One region of the Streptomyces amakusaensis genome, then DNA from elsewhere that is predicted to be linked to it. Evidence: riboswitches for the same ligand, from Rfam matches in the RefSeq annotation. Region 1 holds a riboswitch; each other region holds the start of a gene.

Region 1 (4,499 bases):
TTCCTCGACAGCGAGATCGAGCGGCTGGTGCGCAACCGGCTGGACGAGATCCCGCACGAGAGCGCGAACCCGGGCCGCCGGGCCGCCAAGGAGCTGTACCGCCAGCTCTTCCCGGCCTCCCTGCGGATCTCCCGCCCCCGGCAGGGCACCGAGGAGACCGTCGCCCGGATCGATTCCGCCGCCGTGCGCGCCTTCTTCGAGGCGCATGTCCGGCCCGCCACCGGCACCGCCGTGATCGTCGGCGATCTGACCGGGGTCGACCTCGACGCCGTGCTCGCCGAGACCCTCGGCGAGTGGACGGGCGACACCGCCGCCCTGCGCCCGGTGCCGGCGGCCGTCGCCGACGACACCGGCCGGGTGGTCATCGTGGACCGCCCCGGCGCGGTCCAGACCCAGCTGCTGATCGGCCGGGTCGGCGCGGACCGCCACGACCGGGTCTGGCCGGCCCAGGTGCTCGGCGCGTACTGCCTCGGCGGCACCCTCACCTCCCGGCTCGACCGGGTGCTGCGCGAGGAGAAGGGCTACACCTACGGGGTGCGCGCCTTCGGCCAGGTGCTGCGCTCGGCCCCCGACGGCTCGGGCACGGCGCTGCTCGGCATCAGCGGCTCGGTGGACACCCCCAACACCGGCCCGGCGCTGGAGGACCTCTGGAAGGTGCTGCGGACGCTCGCGGCCGAGGGGCTCACCGACGCCGAGCGGGATGTCGCCGTGCAGAATCTGGTGGGCGTGGCCCCGCTGCGGTTCGAGACGGCCGCCTCCGTCGCGGGGACGCTGGCCGACCAGGTCGAGCAGTACCTCCCCGACGACTACCAGGCCCAGTTGTACGTCCGGCTGGCCGAGACGGGCACGGTGGAGGCGACGGCCGCGGTCGTCAGCGCCTTTCCCGAGGACCGGCTGGTCACGGTGCTCGTCGGCGACGCCGGGCAGATCGCCGAGTCCGTCAAGGCGCTCGGTATCGGCGAAGTGACCGTTGTCACCGGCTGATTGAGGTCGCGGAGGGAACCCCGGCGGTGATGACCCGCCGGGGTTCCGCCGTTTGATAGTTAAATGCCCCTTTTGATGGCTGATCAGGTGGAAGCTAGCTGTCTGCCCTGTGGCATGTGCAACAAAAATCGCTCTCTGTTTGGCGAAGGAAAGCCCGCGCGCATAGCGTCGGTCCGGCTGTTCGCCCGCTGTACGCCGCACTCGTGGCACGGGCAGCCATCGCCGAATCCCCACAGGGCGCGAGCCCGGGGAGCCGGGGACCCACCGTCCCCAGGGGTGAATCGTGTGCCTTCGCGTCCGCGCGGAGGGACGCGTAGGAGACCTTCCTGCTCCGAACCCGTCAGCTAACCCGGTAGGCGAGAAGGAAGGAAAGGATCAGCCTCTCCATGGCGTTGACCCGCCCCACCGGGAAACACCGTGCCCCGAGCCGTATGACGCGCAGAAGCGCGACCATCGCCGGAGCCGCCACCATCGCCACCACCGGAGTCTGCGGAACCCTCGCCACCCCGGCGGTCGCCGCCGAGACCGGCACCACGGCGTCCATGGAGGACACCGGAACGACCCTGATCCTCGCCGCCGACGCCGAGGCCGACTCCCTCGCCGACGAGGTCGCCGACCAGGCCGCCACCCAGCAGCGCGCGGCCGTCGCCCGGGTCGAGGCCGCGGAGGAGGCCGAGCGCCGCGCCGTGGCCCGCGCCCTGGAGCTCCGCGAGGCCGAGGTCCGTGCCGAGCGTGAGGCCGAGCGGAAGCGGCTCAGCGCCTTCCAGCTCCCCATCGCCGGTTCCCACATCTCCACCGGCTACCAGACCGGCGGCTCGCTCTGGTCCTCCGGCAGCCACTCCGGCATCGACTTCCACGCCTCCTACGGCACCTCCGTGGTCTCCGTCGGCTCGGGCACCGTCGTCGAGGCCGGCTGGGGCGGCGCGTACGGGAACAACGTCGTGATCAGGATGAACGACGGCACCTACACCCAGTACGGCCATCTCGCCTCCGTCGGTGTGGCCGTCGGCCAGGCCGTCGTGCCGGGCCAGCAGATAGGCCTCGCCGGCTCCACCGGCAACTCCACCGGGACGCATCTCCACTTCGAGGCCCGCACCGGCTCCGAGTACGGCTCGGACGTCAACCCGGTCGCCTATCTCCGCGCCCGGGGCGTCTCCCTCTGATCCCTCCCCGGCCGATCCCTGCCCGAGAAGCCAAGCCCTGAAAAAAGCGAAGCCGTGGTGTCCCGCGAACGGGACACCACGGCTTCGCTCCGCCCCGGGGCGGTCAGGGTCGGGTCAGACCGTCTCGGGGAGTTCTTCGAGGCCCTCGGCGACCAGCTTGGCCAGCCGGTCCAGCGCGGCGTCGGCGCCCTCGGCGTCCGAGGCCAGCACGATCTCCTCGCCGCCCTGCGCGCCCAGACCGAGCACCGCGAGCATGGAGGCCGCGTTGACCGGGTTGCCGTCGGCCTTGGCGATCGTGACCGGAACGCCGGAGGCCGTCGTGGCGCGGACGAAGATGGAGGCGGGTCGGGCGTGCAGGCCCTCGGCCCAGCCGACGGTGACGCGGCGCTCAGCCATAGTGTTGCCCTTCGGGGTAAATCGGTTGTCTAGACCAGTGTGCCATGGTACGGGACCGGGGGGCCGCCGTACGCTTTCGGCATGCGGAGCGCGGCTGAGCAGACCTATCCCGATCACTGGGAAGCAGATGTGGTGCTGCGCGACGGGGGCACCGCGCGCGTCAGGCCCATCACCACCGAGGACGCCGGGCGGCTGGTCAGCTTCTACGAACAGGTCTCGGACGAGTCCAAGTACTACCGCTTCTTCGCGCCCTACCCCCAGCTCTCCGCCAAGGACGTCCACCGCTTCACCCACCACGACTACGTGGACCGGGTCGGGCTCGCCGTCACCGTGGGCGGGGAGTTCATCGCGACCGTCCGCTACGACCGGATCGACGCCGCCGGCCGCCCCGCGAGCGCCCCCGCCGACCGGGCCGAGGTCGCCTTCCTCGTCCAGGACGCCCACCAGGGGCGCGGGGTCGCCTCCGCGCTGCTCGAACACATCGCCGCGGTGGCCCGGGAGCGCGGGATCCGGCGGTTCGCCGCCGAGGTGCTGCCCGCGAACACCAAGATGATCAAGGTGTTCCGGGACGCCGGATTCACCCAGCGGCGGAGCTTCGAGGACGGCTCCGTCCATCTCACCCTCGATCTCGAACCCACCGAGAAGTCCCTCGCCGTGCAGCGCGCCCGTGAGCAGCGCGCCGAGGCCCGCTCCGTGCAGCGGCTCCTCGCACCCGGCTCGGTGGCCGTCATCGGCACCGGACGCGCCCCGGGCGGGGTCGGCCGGACCGTGCTCCGCAATCTCGTCGCCAGCGGGTACGAAGGCCGCGTCTACGCGGTGAACAGCGCCTTTCCCGCCTCGTGGCACGAGGTCGACGGGGTGCCCGCGGTCCGCTCCGTCGGCGAGATCACCGGCGAGATCACCGGCGGGCCCGGGGAGACGGTCGACCTCGCGATCGTCGCGGTCCCGGCCGAGCGGGTGCCCGAGGCGGTCGCCGACTGCGGTGAGCACGGAGTGCGCGGGCTCGTCGTGCTCTCCGCCGGATACGCCGAGAGCGGGGTCGACGGCAGACGCCGCCAGCGGGAGCTGGTCCGCCAGGCCCGCTCGTACGGCATGCGGATCATCGGCCCGAACTCGTTCGGGATCATCAGCACCGCCGCCCCGGCCCGGCTCAACGCCTCGCTCGCGCCGCAGATGCCCGCGCCCGGCCGGATCGCGCTCTTCACCCAGTCCGGGGCGATCGGCATCGCGCTGCTGTCGGGGCTGCACCGGAGGGGAGCCGGACTCTCCACCTTCATCTCCTCCGGGAACCGGGCGGACGTCTCCGGCAACGACTTCCTCCAGTACTGGTACGAGGACCCGGACACCGATGTCGTCCTCCTCTATCTGGAGTCGATCGGCAACCCGCGCAAATTCACCCGACTCGCCCGGCGCACGGCCGCCGTCAAGCCGGTGGTCGTCGTGAAGGGGGCCCGGCACAGCGGCAGCGAGCCGCCCGGGCACGCCGTCCGGGCGACCCGGATCCCGGACGCGGCGGTGGGGGCGCTGCTGCGGCAGGCCGGAGTGATCCGCGTCGACACCGTCACCGAGCTGATCGACGCCGGGCTGCTGCTCGCGGGCCAGCCGCTGCCCGCCGGACCCCGGGTGGCGATCCTCGGGAACTCCGAGTCGCTGGGGCTGCTGACCTACGACGCGTGCCTGACGGAGGGGCTCCGCCCGCTGCCCCCGCTCGATCTGACGACGGACGCCACCCCGGCGGACTTCCGCGCCGCCCTCGCCCGGGCGCTCGCCGACGACGGCTGCGACGCCGTGGTGGTGACGGCGATCCCGTGGGTGGGGGAGAACGGGGAGTCCGAGTCCGGCGACGGCGAGGTACTGGCGGCGGCCCTCCGGGAGGCCGCCGCGGCGGCCCCCGCCCCGGCGAAGCCGGTGGCGGTGGTCCATGTGGAGCTGGGCGGCCTCTCCGGCGCCCTCGCC
Region 2 (4,499 bases), on a different contig from region 1:
GTAGACACGGGCGGCGGTCTGCTCGCCGAGCAGCCGCAGCCTGGTCGCGGTGGAGAACCGGTCTCGGCTCTTCCCGGCCATGTCTTCCGCCTCCCCTGCTCCGCCGCTCCGTCGCTCCGGATGCGGAGCCTCACGTACATACGTCCCCGGACACGGTACGGGACCGCGGCCGGGGACGTGCGTACGACGGGGCGCGGATCGGCTCCCGGAGCGGATCGGCTCGGGTGCGGACCGGGCCCCTGGTGCGGATCAGCCCTTGAAGCGGGGGAACGCGCTCCGGCCGGCGTAGACCGCGGCGTCGTCGAGGATCTCCTCAATGCGCAGCAGCTGGTTGTACTTGGCGACGCGCTCGGAGCGGGCCGGGGCGCCGGTCTTGATCTGGCCGCAGTTGGTGGCGACGGCCAGGTCGGCGATGGTGACGTCCTCGGTCTCGCCGGAGCGGTGGGACATCATGCACTTGAAGCCGTTGCGCTGGGCCAGCTCGACGGCGTCCAGGGTCTCGGTCAGTGAACCGATCTGGTTGACCTTGACGAGGAGGGCGTTGGCCGCGTTCTCCTCGATGCCGCGGCCGAGGCGCTCCGGGTTGGTGACGAAGAGGTCGTCGCCGACGATCTGGACCTTCGCGCCCAGCTTCTCGGTGAGGGCCTTCCAGCCGTCCCAGTCGTCCTCGAACAGCGGGTCCTCGATGGAGACCAGCGGGTAGGCGTCGACCAGCTCCGCGTAGTACTCGGTCATCTCGGCGGCGGTGCGGGACTTGCCCTCGAAGGAGTAGACGCCGTCCTTGTAGAACTCGGAGGCGGCGACGTCGAGCGCGAGCGCGATGTCCTGGCCGGGGGTGTAACCGGCCTCCTTGATCGCCTCGAGGATGAGGTCGAGCGCGGCCCGGTTGGAGTCGAGGTTCGGCGCGAAGCCGCCCTCGTCGCCGAGGCCGGTGGAGAGGCCCTTCTGCTTCAGGACCTTCTTGAGGGTGTGGTAGACCTCCGCGCCCCAGCGCAGCGCCTCGGAGAAGGACTCCGCGCCGATCGGGGCGATCATGAACTCCTGGATGTCCACGTTGGAGTCGGCGTGCGAGCCGCCGTTCAGGATGTTCATCATCGGAACGGGCAGCAGGTGCGCGTTCGGGCCGCCGAGGTAGCGGAAGAGCGGCAGGTCGGAGGCCTCGGAGGCGGCGTGCGCCACGGCGAGGGAGACGCCGAGGATGGCGTTGGCGCCGAGCGAGCCCTTGTTGTCGGTGGCGTCCAGGTCGAACATGGCCTGGTCGATCAGGCGCTGCTCGGTGGCGTCGTAGCCGACCAGCTCGGGGCCGATCTGCTCGATGACGGCGAGGACGGCCTTCTCGACGCCCTTGCCGAGGTAGCGGTTCTGGTCGCCGTCACGAAGCTCGATGGCTTCGAAGGCTCCGGTGGAAGCACCGGAGGGAACGGCAGCACGGCCGGTGCTGCCGTCGTCGAGGCCAACCTCGACCTCGACCGTGGGGTTGCCTCGGGAGTCCAGGATTTCCCGGGCTACGACGACGTCGATGGACGGCACGAGCATCTCCTTATGGGATGTGACGCATGGAATGCAGGGTCTCATTGGCCTTGCGACAAGAGCCTAACCGTCCAGCGGGTCACACCCGGCGGATGCCCGCCCCCCGAGACGGAAGAACCCGCTTTTACCGACTGGTAACGAGACCCTCGACGAATAGCACCCCGGCCCGGCGCGTTCGGGGGAAGCGCGCCGGACCGGGGTGGTCCACTGCCCGGAGAGCGCCTTTTCCCAAAGACGCTCCACAAAGGGAGGGGCGGATCAGCTCAGGTCGAGCAGCTGGCCCGGGTAGATGACATCGGCGTCCTGGACGATGTCCTTGTTCAGCTGGAACAGCTCGCCCCAGCCGCCGTCGACCTTCTCGGCCGCGGCGATGGTGCTGAGGGTGTCGCCGGCCTTGACCTCGTACTCGCCGTCGCCCTTCTGGAAGCCCTGGACCTTGGCGGCGGGCTTCGACTGGGGCTGCGCGGCCTGCGGGGCCGGGGCGGGGGCCTGGGCGCGCTCGGAGCGGGTGGTCGGGACCTCGGCGCGCTGCTGCTGGGGCTGGGCCTGCTGCTGCGGCGCCTGCTGCTGGGGCTGGGCCTGCTGCTTGGGGGCCTGCTTGACCGGGGCCGGGGCCGGGGTGGTGCCGGTGTACGGGGTGTTGGAGAGGCCGACGCCACAGCTCGGCCACGCGCCCTTGCCCTGGCCGGCGAGGACCTTCTCGGCGGTCTGGATCTGCTGGGCCTTGGTCGCCTTGTCGGCGGTGGGGGCGTAGGCGGTGCCGCCGTACGCGGCCCAGGTGGAGGCCGAGAACTGGAGGCCGCCGTAGTAACCGTTGCCGGTGTTGATGGACCAGTTGCCGCCGGACTCGCACTGGGCGACCTTGTCCCACTCGGCGGCGGTGGCCGCGGACGCGGTGCTCGCGCCGATCAGCGGGGCGGCGACGGCCGCGCCGGTGACACCGGCGAACGTGACGACGCGGACAGCCTTGGACGGGCGACGGTGCTTGCCCTTGCCGGAAAACAGCATGGAACTTCTCCTCACCGACGCCTGCGAGGTGAGCTGTCGGGTTCGGGCCAAGTGAGTTGCCCGGCCGCGCGTCCTAGCGCGCGGCTTCACCCCAAGCCGGTTCCCGCCGTCGTCTCCAACGGCCGGTGCCCGGCGCCTACCTGGGTCCCCCGCTCCTGCCTTCGGCGCACTCAAGCGTCGATTCCCTTCGACCGACGGCAGGATTCGGCGTGACGGTCGACGGGGCCCGCGGTGGCGAGCGGTTCGAACCGTAGACGCAGCTCTCCCTGTTGTTCAAAGGAGCACAACGGGGAGAAATCGCCCATCCCATCACTCCGGTACCTGGCGTTTCCGCAGGTCGGGGATGGAATGAGCGATTCCACTTAGCGTTTCGCATCCAATGCGACAAAGAGATGCTTGTCTCATTCGAGCAAACTAGGACAGAAGCGCCCTAACTACCCCTGCTGTGCGGCGAGGTCGAGGCTCTGGCCGGGGTGGATGAGGTCGGGGTCGCCGCCCACCGTCTCCTTGTTCTCCTCGTAGAGGGCGTTCCAGCCGCCGTCGAGCTTCTGTGCCTGCGCGATGGCCCAGAGGCTGTCGCCGGGCCGGACGGTGTACGCGCCGTCCTTCCCCTCTCCGGCCTTCCCGCCCGCCTTCTCCTCCGCCTTCTCTCCCGTGCCGGGCGTCCGGGTGACGCCGTCGCGGGCCGGGGAGTCGCCGCGGGAGACATGGCCGGGGTCGGCCTCGCGCTCGGCGACCGGGTCGCCGGAGGCGTCCGTCCCCTCCGAGGCCGGCTCGCCCTGACCGGCCCGTGCGCCCTGCTCGCCCTGATCGCCCTGCTCGCCTTGTTCGTCGGCGCGGGGCGGGCCGCCCGCGGCCGAACCGGCGTCCCCGCCGGCCCGCTCGCCGGAGTCGGCGGTCCGCTGCGGGGCGGCCGGCTCCTTCGCGGGCTCGCCGCGGTGCTTGCCGGGGCCCTTCTCCTTGTCCTGGCCCTTGGCCGCGTCCTTGACGGCCTCGGCGGCGTCCTTGGCCTTCTCCCGGTCCGCGCCGGGGCCGGTGCCGCCTGCGCGGTCCGCGCCGCTGCCCACGCCCTGGGTCTCGGCGGGGGCCGGAGCGGCGGACTCCGTGGCGGAGCGCTCGGCCTTCTTCGGCTCGGCCGGGGCTGCGGACGGCTCCGAGCCGCCGCCGGCCTTGGTGGTGAGCCCGGCCATCTCGGCGCAGGAGGCCCACGCCTTCGCGCCCTGCGCGGCGAGGACCTTCTCCGCCACGGCTATCTGCTGCGAGCGGCTGGCGAGGTCGGCGCGGGAGGCGTAGTCCGTACCGCCGAACGCCTCCCAGGTGGCCTGCGAGAACTGGAGTCCGCCGTAGTAGCCGTTGCCGGTGTCGGCGCTCCACGCGCCGCCGCTCTCGCACTCCGCGACCCGGTCCCATGTCGTGGACTCGGCCGCGGTGGCCGATCCCGCGCCGAGCAGCGGGATCGCGATGGCGGAGCCCGTCACCCCTGCCGCGACAACGAGGGCCGGGACCTGACGGGGTCGGCGATGTCGCCCATTACCGGAGAGCATGCGGTTGCCTTTCGCCTGACTGCTTGAGACGGGGTGAACGTAGCCGCACTCGAACATGAGTCACAAGTCGATGCAGCGGAGATCACGCGAAAGTCACAATGATGACGGAGTGTCAGTTCAGTGCCGTTTCAACGGCTCCCGAACTCCACCGGCAGGGTGCGCAATCCACGCATAATCAGCCCGCCGCGCCACCTCAAATCGGCCGGATCGGCGGCCAGACGGAGGTCCGGCAACCTTCTGAGCAGGGTCGCGATGGCGGTTTGTCCCTCCAGCCTGGCGAGCGGCGCACCGAGGCAGTAGTGGATGCCGTGGCCGTATCCCAAGTGCTGATTGTCACGCCGGGAAAGGTCGAGAACGTCCGGTTCGTCAAACCGGTCGGGATCCCGGTCGGCGGCGGCCAGCACCACGAGCACGGGG
Region 3 (4,499 bases), on a different contig from region 1:
TCCTCGCGGTCGACGTCCACACCCCCGGCCAGGGCAATCTGCTCGGTCTCGCCGAGCGGAACGGCCTGTCCAACATCCGGGTCGCCAATGGCGACGCGATCATCCTGCTGCGCGAGATGCTCGCCCCCGCCGCGCTGGACGGTATGCGCGTCTACTTCCCCGACCCCTGGCCCAAGAAGCGGCATCACAAGCGGCGGCTGATCCAGCCCGAGTTCCTCACCCTCGCGGCGAAGTCGCTCAAGCCGGGCGGCGTGCTGCACTGCGCGACCGACTGGGAGCCGTACGCGGAGCAGATGCTGGAGGTGCTCTCCGCCCATCCGGACTTCGAGAACACCCAGGAGGACGGCGGTTACGCGCCGCGCCCCGACTTCCGTCCGCTGACCCGTTTCGAGGGACAGGGCCTGGACAAGGGCCACCTCGTCCACGATCTGCTGTTCCGCCGGACGGCGACGACGGCGGCGGCAGCCCAGGGCCCGGCACCGCAGACCGGCTGACCGGCTGACCGGCTGACCAGCTGACCAGGACGTACCTCTCGCGCCCCTGTTTCCCCTGGGACGTGTGGGGTACGAGAGGTGAGCGCCCGCCGTGATCACGGAATGGGCGTCGTCAGTTGTCGGTGCTCGCCTTTAGGGTCGTGGGGTGTCCGAGCCGTCAGCACAGCCCTCACAGCCCTGTCCGCCCGCGCATGCGCCGCCCGCCCATTCGCCGCCCCGGCCGGCCCATGCCCCGGCGGCGGCCCCGGCCGTCCCCGGGCAGGCCGGTTCGGGACCCGCCGTCCCGGCCTGTGGCCAGGAGCCGCTGTTCGACGCCGTGCCCGAGCGGGCCCGCTGGCGCTACAAGCCGCGCGCCGCCCGGATCTGGCAGAGCAAGGCGGTCAGGGCGGGCCTCCCGATCATCGTGCTCGCTCTCTGCGCGCTGGTCATCCTCGCCCTCGTACGGGAGGAGACCGGCCCGGAGGGCTTCCTCGTCGGGCTCGGGCTGGCCACGCTCCCCGTGCCGCTGCTCGTCGCCGCCTTCCGCTGGCTGGACCGGGTCGAGCCGGGCCCCTGGCGGAATCTGATCTTCGCCTTCGCCTGGGGCGCGTTCGCCGCCGCCCTGGTGGCGATCCTGGCGAACTCCTTCGCGGTGCGCTGGATAGCGACCGCCACCGCCGACCCCAACAGCGCGGAGGGCCTCGGCGCGACGGTCATCGCACCGGTGGTGGAGGAGTCCGCGAAAGCGGTGGCGATCCTGCTGATCTTCATCTTCCGCCGCCGGCACTTCACCGGGATCGTCGACGGTGTGGTGGTGGCCGGTCTCACCGCGACCGGCTTCGCCTTCACCGAGAACATCCTCTATCTCGGCACCGCCTTCGGCGAGGACCAGGAGCTGGGCCACTCCGGGCTGGAGTCGGTGACGGCCGCGACGTTCTTCGTCCGGATCGTCATGTCGCCGTTCGCCCACCCGCTCTTCACCATGCTGACCGGCATCGGCTTCGGCATCGCCGCGCTGGCCCCGCGCCATCGGCGGTTCCGCCGGTGGGCGCTGCCGCTGCTCGGCCTCGTACTGTCGATGGGCATGCACGCGCTGTGGAACGGCTCGGCCTCGTACTGGGGCCCGTGGGGCTTCTACGCGGTGTACGGGATGTTCATGGTCCCCACGTTCGCGCTGCTGACCTGGCTGACCGTCTGGACCCGGCAGCGGGAGCTGCGGACGATAGCGGCCGAGCTGCCCGCCTACGCGGCGGCCGGCTGGCTCTCGCCCGCCGAGCCGCAGGCGCTCTCCTCGATGAAGGCGCGCGCCTCGGCCCGTGACATGGCCCGCCGGACACTGGGGGCCGCCGCCGCGCACACGGTCTCCGAGTACCAGCGGTTCGCGACCTCGCTGGCCTTTCTGCGGCACCGGGCGGGCCGGGGAGCCGCCGACCCCGACTTCGTCGCCCGTGAGCAGGAGCTGCTGCACCACATGTGGCAGCGGAAGGAGGTGGCGGCCCCGGCGCTGACGTACGCGGCGAGGGCGACGGGCCGGGTGTGGGTCCCGCCGCCCCACCGTGACTACGAGGGCTACAACCCGTACCGGCGCTGAGCGGTCAAAGCGTGAGCCGGACGGTGAATCGGGCCGTGGCTCGGGCCGTGGGTCAGACCGTGAGGCCCTTGCCCCGCAGCCAGGCCATCGGGTCGATGCCCGAGCCGCCCGAGGTCTTGATCTCCAGGTGCAGATGCGGGGCGGAGGAGTTGCCGGTGGAGCCGACCCGGCCGATGGTCTCGCCGGGGGCCACCTTCTGGCCGGCGCTCACGGTCATCGAGGACAGGTGCGCGTACCAGGCCTCCGTGCCGTCGGAGAGCTGGAGCACGATCAGATAGCCGTACGCCGCCCCGGACCAGCCGGCGGACTTGACGGTGGCACCGCCCACGGCCTTGACCGGGGTCCCGGCCGGAGCGGCGAAGTCGAGGCCGGTGTGCTGGCCGGAGGACCACATCGGGCCGGACTGACCGTAGGTGGCGGTGATCCGGTACGAGGAGGTCGGCAGGGAGAAGCTCCCGGTGAGCTTGGCGACGCGCTCGGCCTCGGCCTTCTCCGCCGCCTTCGCGGCGGCGGCGTCGGCGGCCTTCTTCTCCTCGGCCTTCTTCGCAGCGGCCTCGGCCTCGGCCTTCTTCTTCGCCTTCTCCTCGGCTTCCTTCTCGGCTTCCCTCTCCGCCTTCTCGGCGGCCTTGGCCGCCTTCTCCGCCGCGGCCTTCTCGGCGGCGGCCGTGGCAGCGGCCTCGGCTCCCGCCTGCTGCTCCTCGGCCTGCTCCAGGATCCGGGAGCGCAGCGCCTCGGCGGCGGTGGTCCGGGAAGCGCCGACCTCCTCGCCGATGCCGCCCATCGTCTCGTACGAGGCGGTGTCCGCGGTGTCGGCGGTGTCCGGCTCGGCCGCGTCGTCGGACATGAAAGACCCGACGCCGGGAAGGTCTTCGACGTCGGGCAGGGAGTCGACGAGCGCGTCGGGGAGGGATATCGAGACGGCCGGCTTGTTCTGCGCGGTGGCGATGCCGCCCGCGCCGACGGCCGCAATCACGCCGACGCCGAGCACGGTGGAGCTGCGGGCGAATCCGCCGCGCTGCTTCATCACACGATGACGGTGCCGGCCGCGCACCGGACGGACGGTCTCGGCGGTGGGGTTCCACTCACCGACGGACGGTGCGGCTCCGCCCTCGCTGAAGACACCGGTCCTGAAAGGCGATTCCGGGGCAGGGGTGTTGGACGCCACTGAGGCGCACTCCTTTCCTTCCTTCTCGCCTACCGGGTTAGCTGACGGGTTCGGAGCAGGAAGGTCTCCTACGGGCCTCGCACACCGCGCACCGCACGGCGAGCCAAGCCCGATTCACCCCAATTGGTGGTTCCCCGGTTCCCTTGCGGAATTCGGCGCTCGCGCGCGGCGCCGTCCTGACGACGGCTGGGACGACCGCGCTGCGTTATCGAACGTTAATAGACACGCGGACCGGATTCCAAGTTGTTCCCAGTGATCTTTAATTACTTTGCCATGAACTTACCCGGACACATGCGGGCGGATTCGGGCGACTTGAGCCACCGTCGGAAACCTTCGCGAAACTGACAGTGTATCAATTGTTATCAGAGGGCTGCGTTTCGGCTACGCACAGTGCAGACCTTTATGTCACCTTCACGGCCAGAGCACGCCCGGACCGGCCCCCGCCGGAGGCGGACGCTCCGGTGCCCGGACCACCGCGAGCAGGGCCATGTCGTCCGTCGACCCCCCGCCGGTGTGCCGCCGTACGTCGTCGAGCAGCTCGTCCAGCAGCTCCCCCGGGCCGGGGAAGATCCGCCCGCGCAGCCGCAGCACCGGGTCGTAGAACTCGCCCCGCGCGTTCCGCGCCTCGGAGAGCCCGTCGGTGTAGAGCAGCAGTGTGGCCCCCGGCGGCAGCGGGTACTCCTCGGCCCGGTCCGGCCGTACCCCCAGCTCGCCCATGGAGAGCGGCAGCGCGTACTCGGCGGGCTCCAGGGAGACCAGCCCGCCGTCCGCGTACAGCAGCAGCGGCGCGGGGTGGCCCCGGTTCACCAGCCGCAGGACGCCGCCGCCGCGCGGGATCTCGGCGAGCACGGCGGTGGTGAAGGCCTCGGCGGCGTCCAGGGTCTCCCGCCGGTGGGACTCCCGGGTCAGCGCCCGCTCCAGCCGCCCGGTCACCCCCTCCAGCGAACTCTCCTGCTCGGCGGCCTCCCGGAAGGCGCCGATGGCGACCGCCACCGCCTCCACCGCGCCCAGCCCCTTGCCCCGTACGTCGCCGACCACCAGCCGTACGCCGTGCGGGGTGTCCTGTACGGCGAAGAGATCGCCGCCGATGAACGCGTCCGCGAGCGCCGCCTCGTAGCGCGCGGCGATCCTCAGGCCGCCGATCTCCTCGGCGGGGGTGGGCAGCACGGCCCGCTGGGCGGTCTCGGCGATCACCCGGGCGGAGGCCAGCCGCTCGCTGCCGCGCCGGATGACCCGGTTGATGAGCAGGGCCAGACCGGAGACGGTGATC
Region 4 (4,499 bases), on a different contig from region 1:
TCCCAGGCGCGCCGGTCCTGCACCGACCGGAGCGACCACAGATCGAGCACGGGGCAGCCGTACCGGTCGGCGATGGCTCGTACATGCGCGGTGTAGGTGGCGACCTTGCCCCGCAGATGGCGCAGGACCGGCACCCCACGGGTGTCGAATCCGGTGGTGACCATCACCGTGCCGACGGCGTTGGTGAGGTCGGCGACCGCGCGCTCGAAGCGCTCGGCCACATCGTCGGGGTCGCTGCCCGGCCGGATGATGTCATTGCCCCCGGCACAGAACGACACCAGGTCGGGAGCGAGCTCCCTGGCCCTCGGCACCTGCTCCGCGACGATCTGATCGAGGAGACGGCCCCGCACCGCCAGATTGGCGTAGCGGAATGTGTGCTCGGGCCCGCGATCGGCGAGCAGAACCGCGAAGCGGTCCGCCCAGCCGATGTAGCTCCCGTCCGGTCCGGGGTCTCCGACGCCCTCGGTGAAGCTGTCACCGATCGCCGCGTACGACCCGATCTCGCCCTTGGTCTCTGTTCTCGAATCGTCTGCCACAAGAACTCATCTTGTCCTTACAGATGTGACCTACGCGACCGTAAGGAGGGGTTGACGGGAGGTGATCTATACCACCGCGTGATATCGACCGGACGGGAATACGGCCGAATCCCCTCGCAACGCGGTGCGGTACGAGGGGATTCGGGTGTTTCAGAGGGAGACGCCGTGCTGGCGGAGATACGCCACCGGGTCGATGTCCGAGCCGTAGCCGGCGGCGGTGCGGATCTCGAAGTGAAGGTGAGGGCCGCTGGAGTTGCCGGTGGAGCCGGAGAGGCCGATCCCGGTGCCGCCGCTCACGCTCTGCCCGGCGGAGACGGAGAGGGAGGAGAGATGGGCGTACTGCGAGTGGGTTCCGTCGGCGTGCCGGATGACGACCTCGTTGCCGTACGCACCGGCCCAGCCCGCGGAGACGACGGTGCCAGGACCGACGGACCGTACGGCGGTGCCGGTGGGGGCCGCGAAGTCGACGCCGGTGTGGTAGCCGCTGGACCACATGGCACCCGAGGCGCGGTACGCGGTGGTGACCGCGGCGGAGGCGAGCGGGGTGGTGTAGCCGGAGGAGTCGGCCGGCGCTTCGGCGGCAGGCTCGGCCGGGGCAGGAGCCGGGGCGGGGGCCTGGGCCGGGGCGGCGGGCCGGGCCGAAGGCCCCGCAGCGGCAGCCGGAGCGGGCGCGGGAGCGGTCTTCGCCTGCGGGGCGGCGGGCGCGGCGGGCGCGGCCGGGCCCTTGCCGCCGGCGGCGGGTGCCGGAGCCGGGGCGGGCGCGGCCGGGCGCGCGGCGCGGCCCTGGCTCGCGGTGCCCTGCGTCCGCGCCTCGGTCCGCCCGCCGAGGGTGAGTTCGAGGCCGGGGTGGATCAGCGAGGGATCGTCGCCGACGGCCGCGCGGTTCTTCTCGTACAGCTTCTGCCAGCCGCCGACCCGGTGCTTGTCCGCGATCTTGGAGAGGTGGTCGCCCGCGACCACCCGGTAGACGGCGGGGGCGGGGGCTTCGGCGGGCCGCGCGGCGGCCACGGCGGGCGCGGCAGCGGCGGGCACGGCAGCGGCGGCGGGCGAGGCGGCCGGGGCCGACCGCTCCGCCGCGTGCGCGCCGGTCGCGACCGTCAGCGGCAGCGCGATGGCCGCGCCGTCGCCGGGGGCGGCGACGTAGCCGCGGGTGAGGGTGCTGGTTCTGGGACGGCGGTGCTTACCCTTGGCGGGCATGGGGCGTTCCTCTCCGGCGCCTGCGAGGTGAGCTGTCGGGTTCGGGCTGGAGATGCCCGGCCGCGCTCGTCGCGCGACTTCACCCCCAGGGCCTGTCTGACGGATCAGGCTGGACCAGGGCCCGCGAGCCCAGCAAGATCCGTCAGACAGGCCCTGGCCGTCCGGAGATCCGGGCCGGCGTACTGACTTGGGTCCCCCGCTCCTGCCACGCGGCGATGGGGATGGGAATCCGGTCGGCGGCAGGATGAGGCGGTCCGTCCGGATGGCCGTGACCGTAGACGAGCCACCAGGAGCGGAACAAGCTGTTCCGATTGAGCCGGATGATCCACCGCGCGCGGGCCCGGGGGATCCGGTGACCCTGCGTGGAGCCCGGAACCCCAACTCCGTTCACTGCGTCGAAAACGGCTTCCGGCACACCGCCACGGACGGTCACCGCTATGACCCTGCTCACCACCCGCACCCCATCTACCCCATAGATGGGTCAAGTTATGAGCAATAATCCAATTCGGCCAGAAGCGACTAATGCCTCTATTCGTATGTGCCGGGCGGTCCCGAATCTTCCCAGAACGCCGGGAAGGCAAGATGATCGTCGAGAACACTCCGCCGTCGGCGAGCCGCGCCGACGGCAGTGACCTTCAGGAGTCTTTGTGACACAGCAGCTGCCGCAGGTCCCCTCGACCGGGCCCGAGCTGGTCGGAGTCCGCAATTTCCGCGATGTGGGCGGGCTGCCGACCTCGGACGGCAGGCGCACCCGGTTCGGGCGGCTCTACCGCAGCGGCCACCTCGCCCACGCGACGGAGAGCGACATCGCCTTCCTGAGCACGCTGGGACTGCACACGATCTTCGACTTCCGGACCCCGGCCGACATCCGGATGGACGGGGCCGACGCCGAGCTCCCCGGCGTGCGCCAGGTGAATCTGCCGCTCAGCGATCCGGCCGAGGGCGTGGAGTTCTGGAGGATGGTCCGCAGCGGCGATCTCGGCCGGCTGCGGTCGGTCATGGCCGACGGCAAGGGCGAGGAGCGGATGAAGGAGTCGTACCGGCTGATCGTCCGGGAGCGGACCGGCGAGCAGGGCCGGATTCTGCGCGCCCTCGCGGAGGACAGCGTCCCCGCGCTGATGCACTGCGCGGCGGGCAAGGACCGGGCCGGTCTGTCGATAGCGATCGCCCTGCTCGCGGTGGGCGTGGAGTGGGAGGCGGTCGAGGCGGACTATCTCAAGTCCGGCGATCCCCGGCAGCGCTACCGGGTGCGCCACGGCGACAGCTCCCCGACCGGGACCTCCCCGGAGGTGCTGGAGCTGATGGCTCCCCTCCTCGACGCGCGCCCGGAGTATCTGCGGGCCGCGTTCGACACCGTCGAGGAGATCTGGGGCACCACCGAGCGCTATCTCACCGAAGGGCTGGGGATCGGCCCCGAGACCCGTGAGCGGCTGCGCGAACGGCTCCTCACCGAGGACTGAGGCCGGGTCGGGCGGCGCGGCCCGGGCGGACCGTCACTTGCCGCCCATCTCGAACAGCAGATAGAGGAACCCGGCCAGGATGTGGCCCGCGATCAGATAGGCGAAGAGCCGGACGATCATTCCCATCGGGAACTTGCCCTCCTGCTTGCCCTTGGACTTGGGCTTCTCGGGCAGGGGCGCGGCGGTGTTCTCGGACATGACGGTCCTCACTTTCGGGACTTTCGGGCGTACGGAACTGCGGACGGCGGAATGCTCAGGCGTGCGGATAGAGGTCGGGGCTCTGGAGCAGGGTGTGGGCGAAGAGCAGCTCGGCCCCCTCGCGGGAGGCGGCAGCGAGCCGGTGCGGGGTGAGCGAGTCGTAGTGCGCGCTGTCACCGGGGCCCAGCTCGTGCACGGACTCCCCGAGGGTGAGCTTCAGCCGCCCGTCGAGCACGTACATCCACTCCTCTCCGGGGTGGACCCGCACCAGATCTCCCTGGGCTCCGTACGGGACGATCAGCCGCAGCGTCTGCATGGCCCGGCCGGGCGATCCCACCTGGTGGTAGGTCCAGCCGTCGGCGAAGGCCGGCTCACGGCTGCCGCCCCGGATCACCGGGTCGTGCTCCGGCGACAGCTCGCCCAGCAGCTCGGCGATGGTCGTACCGTAGATCCTGGCGAGGGAGAGCAGCATCGGCAGCGAGGGCTGTCGGCGGCCGGTCTCCAGCCGGGAGAGATGCGCGGGCGAGAGGCCGGCCCGCTGGGCGGCGGCCTCCAGGGTGAGGCCGCGGCGGCGGCGCAGATCACGCAGCCGGGGCGCGACATCGGCCAGCTCGGCCGAGAAATCTCCCGCGGGAGACCGGAGGTCCGGGGGATGGCCCCCGGGAGGACTCTGCATGGATCCATTGCGCCAGGAAACTGCCTCTGAGGCAAGTTTCTTGCCCCAGAGGCAAAATCCCTGGTGAAACCCCTGGTCAGCGGTTGGCCAGCGCCTGTCCCACCAGGGTCCGGCCGAAGTCCCACAGCAGACCGCCGCCGGAGTGCGCGTCGTCCATGACCGCCGTGAAGGCGTCGAGGAAGCGGTCCACCTCCCGCTCCCCGATGGTCAGCGGCGGGATCAGCTTGATCACCTCCAGCCGGTCGCCGGAGACCTGGGTGAGGATCCGGTGTCTGCGCAGCAGCGGGACGACCACCATCTGCGCGAAGAGTCCCTTGCGGGCCGCCTGGAGCATGGTCCAGCGACCGCGCAGCTTGAGCGAGACGGGACGGCCGAACTCGATTCCGGTCATCAGCCCCCGGCCGCGCACCGCGTGCAGGAACTCGTAGCGGT

What was found. A riboswitch is a leader RNA that binds a small molecule or an ion and turns the genes downstream of it on or off. The one in region 1 is predicted to bind cyclic di-AMP.
Region 2: it holds a riboswitch for cyclic di-AMP, as region 1 does, so the genes downstream of both, ABD371_RS00455 (transglycosylase family protein) here and ABD371_RS26990 (M23 family metallopeptidase) in region 1, are expected to answer to the same signal.
Region 3: it holds a riboswitch for cyclic di-AMP, as region 1 does, so the genes downstream of both, ABD371_RS34785 (M23 family metallopeptidase) here and ABD371_RS26990 (M23 family metallopeptidase) in region 1, are expected to answer to the same signal.
Region 4: it holds a riboswitch for cyclic di-AMP, as region 1 does, so the genes downstream of both, ABD371_RS08455 (M23 family metallopeptidase) here and ABD371_RS26990 (M23 family metallopeptidase) in region 1, are expected to answer to the same signal.

The regions. Positions count from the first base shown of each region.
Region 1 covers NZ_BAAASB010000017.1:72,824-77,322, reverse strand. The annotation lists gene ABD371_RS26995 (M16 family metallopeptidase) at 1-984, shown strand, start outside; cyclic di-AMP (ydaO/yuaA leader) riboswitch at 1,195-1,357, shown strand; gene ABD371_RS26990 (M23 family metallopeptidase) at 1,371-2,147, shown strand; gene ABD371_RS26985 (HPr family phosphocarrier protein) at 2,262-2,543, opposite strand; gene ABD371_RS26980 (bifunctional acetate--CoA ligase family protein/GNAT family N-acetyltransferase) at 2,625-4,499, shown strand, end outside.
Region 2 covers NZ_BAAASB010000001.1:103,677-108,175, forward strand. The annotation lists gene ABD371_RS00445 (FtsB family cell division protein) at 1-81, opposite strand, end outside; gene eno (phosphopyruvate hydratase) at 250-1,530, opposite strand; gene ABD371_RS00455 (transglycosylase family protein) at 1,789-2,538, opposite strand; cyclic di-AMP (ydaO/yuaA leader) riboswitch at 2,542-2,715, opposite strand; gene ABD371_RS00460 (transglycosylase family protein) at 2,973-4,082, opposite strand; gene ABD371_RS00465 (cytochrome P450 family protein) at 4,211-4,499, opposite strand, start outside.
Region 3 covers NZ_BAAASB010000040.1:15,768-20,266, forward strand. The annotation lists gene trmB (tRNA (guanosine(46)-N7)-methyltransferase TrmB) at 1-494, shown strand, start outside; gene ABD371_RS34780 (PrsW family intramembrane metalloprotease) at 799-2,064, shown strand; gene ABD371_RS34785 (M23 family metallopeptidase) at 2,117-3,229, opposite strand; cyclic di-AMP (ydaO/yuaA leader) riboswitch at 3,241-3,397, opposite strand; gene ABD371_RS34790 (PP2C family protein-serine/threonine phosphatase) at 3,641-4,499, opposite strand, start outside.
Region 4 covers NZ_BAAASB010000004.1:207,180-211,678, forward strand. The annotation lists gene ABD371_RS08450 (SGNH/GDSL hydrolase family protein) at 1-536, opposite strand, end outside; gene ABD371_RS08455 (M23 family metallopeptidase) at 687-1,733, opposite strand; cyclic di-AMP (ydaO/yuaA leader) riboswitch at 1,738-1,958, opposite strand; gene ABD371_RS08460 (tyrosine-protein phosphatase) at 2,381-3,193, shown strand; gene ABD371_RS08465 (DUF6126 family protein) at 3,227-3,391, opposite strand; gene ABD371_RS08470 (XRE family transcriptional regulator) at 3,447-4,067, opposite strand; gene ABD371_RS08475 (aspartate aminotransferase family protein) at 4,144-4,499, opposite strand, start outside.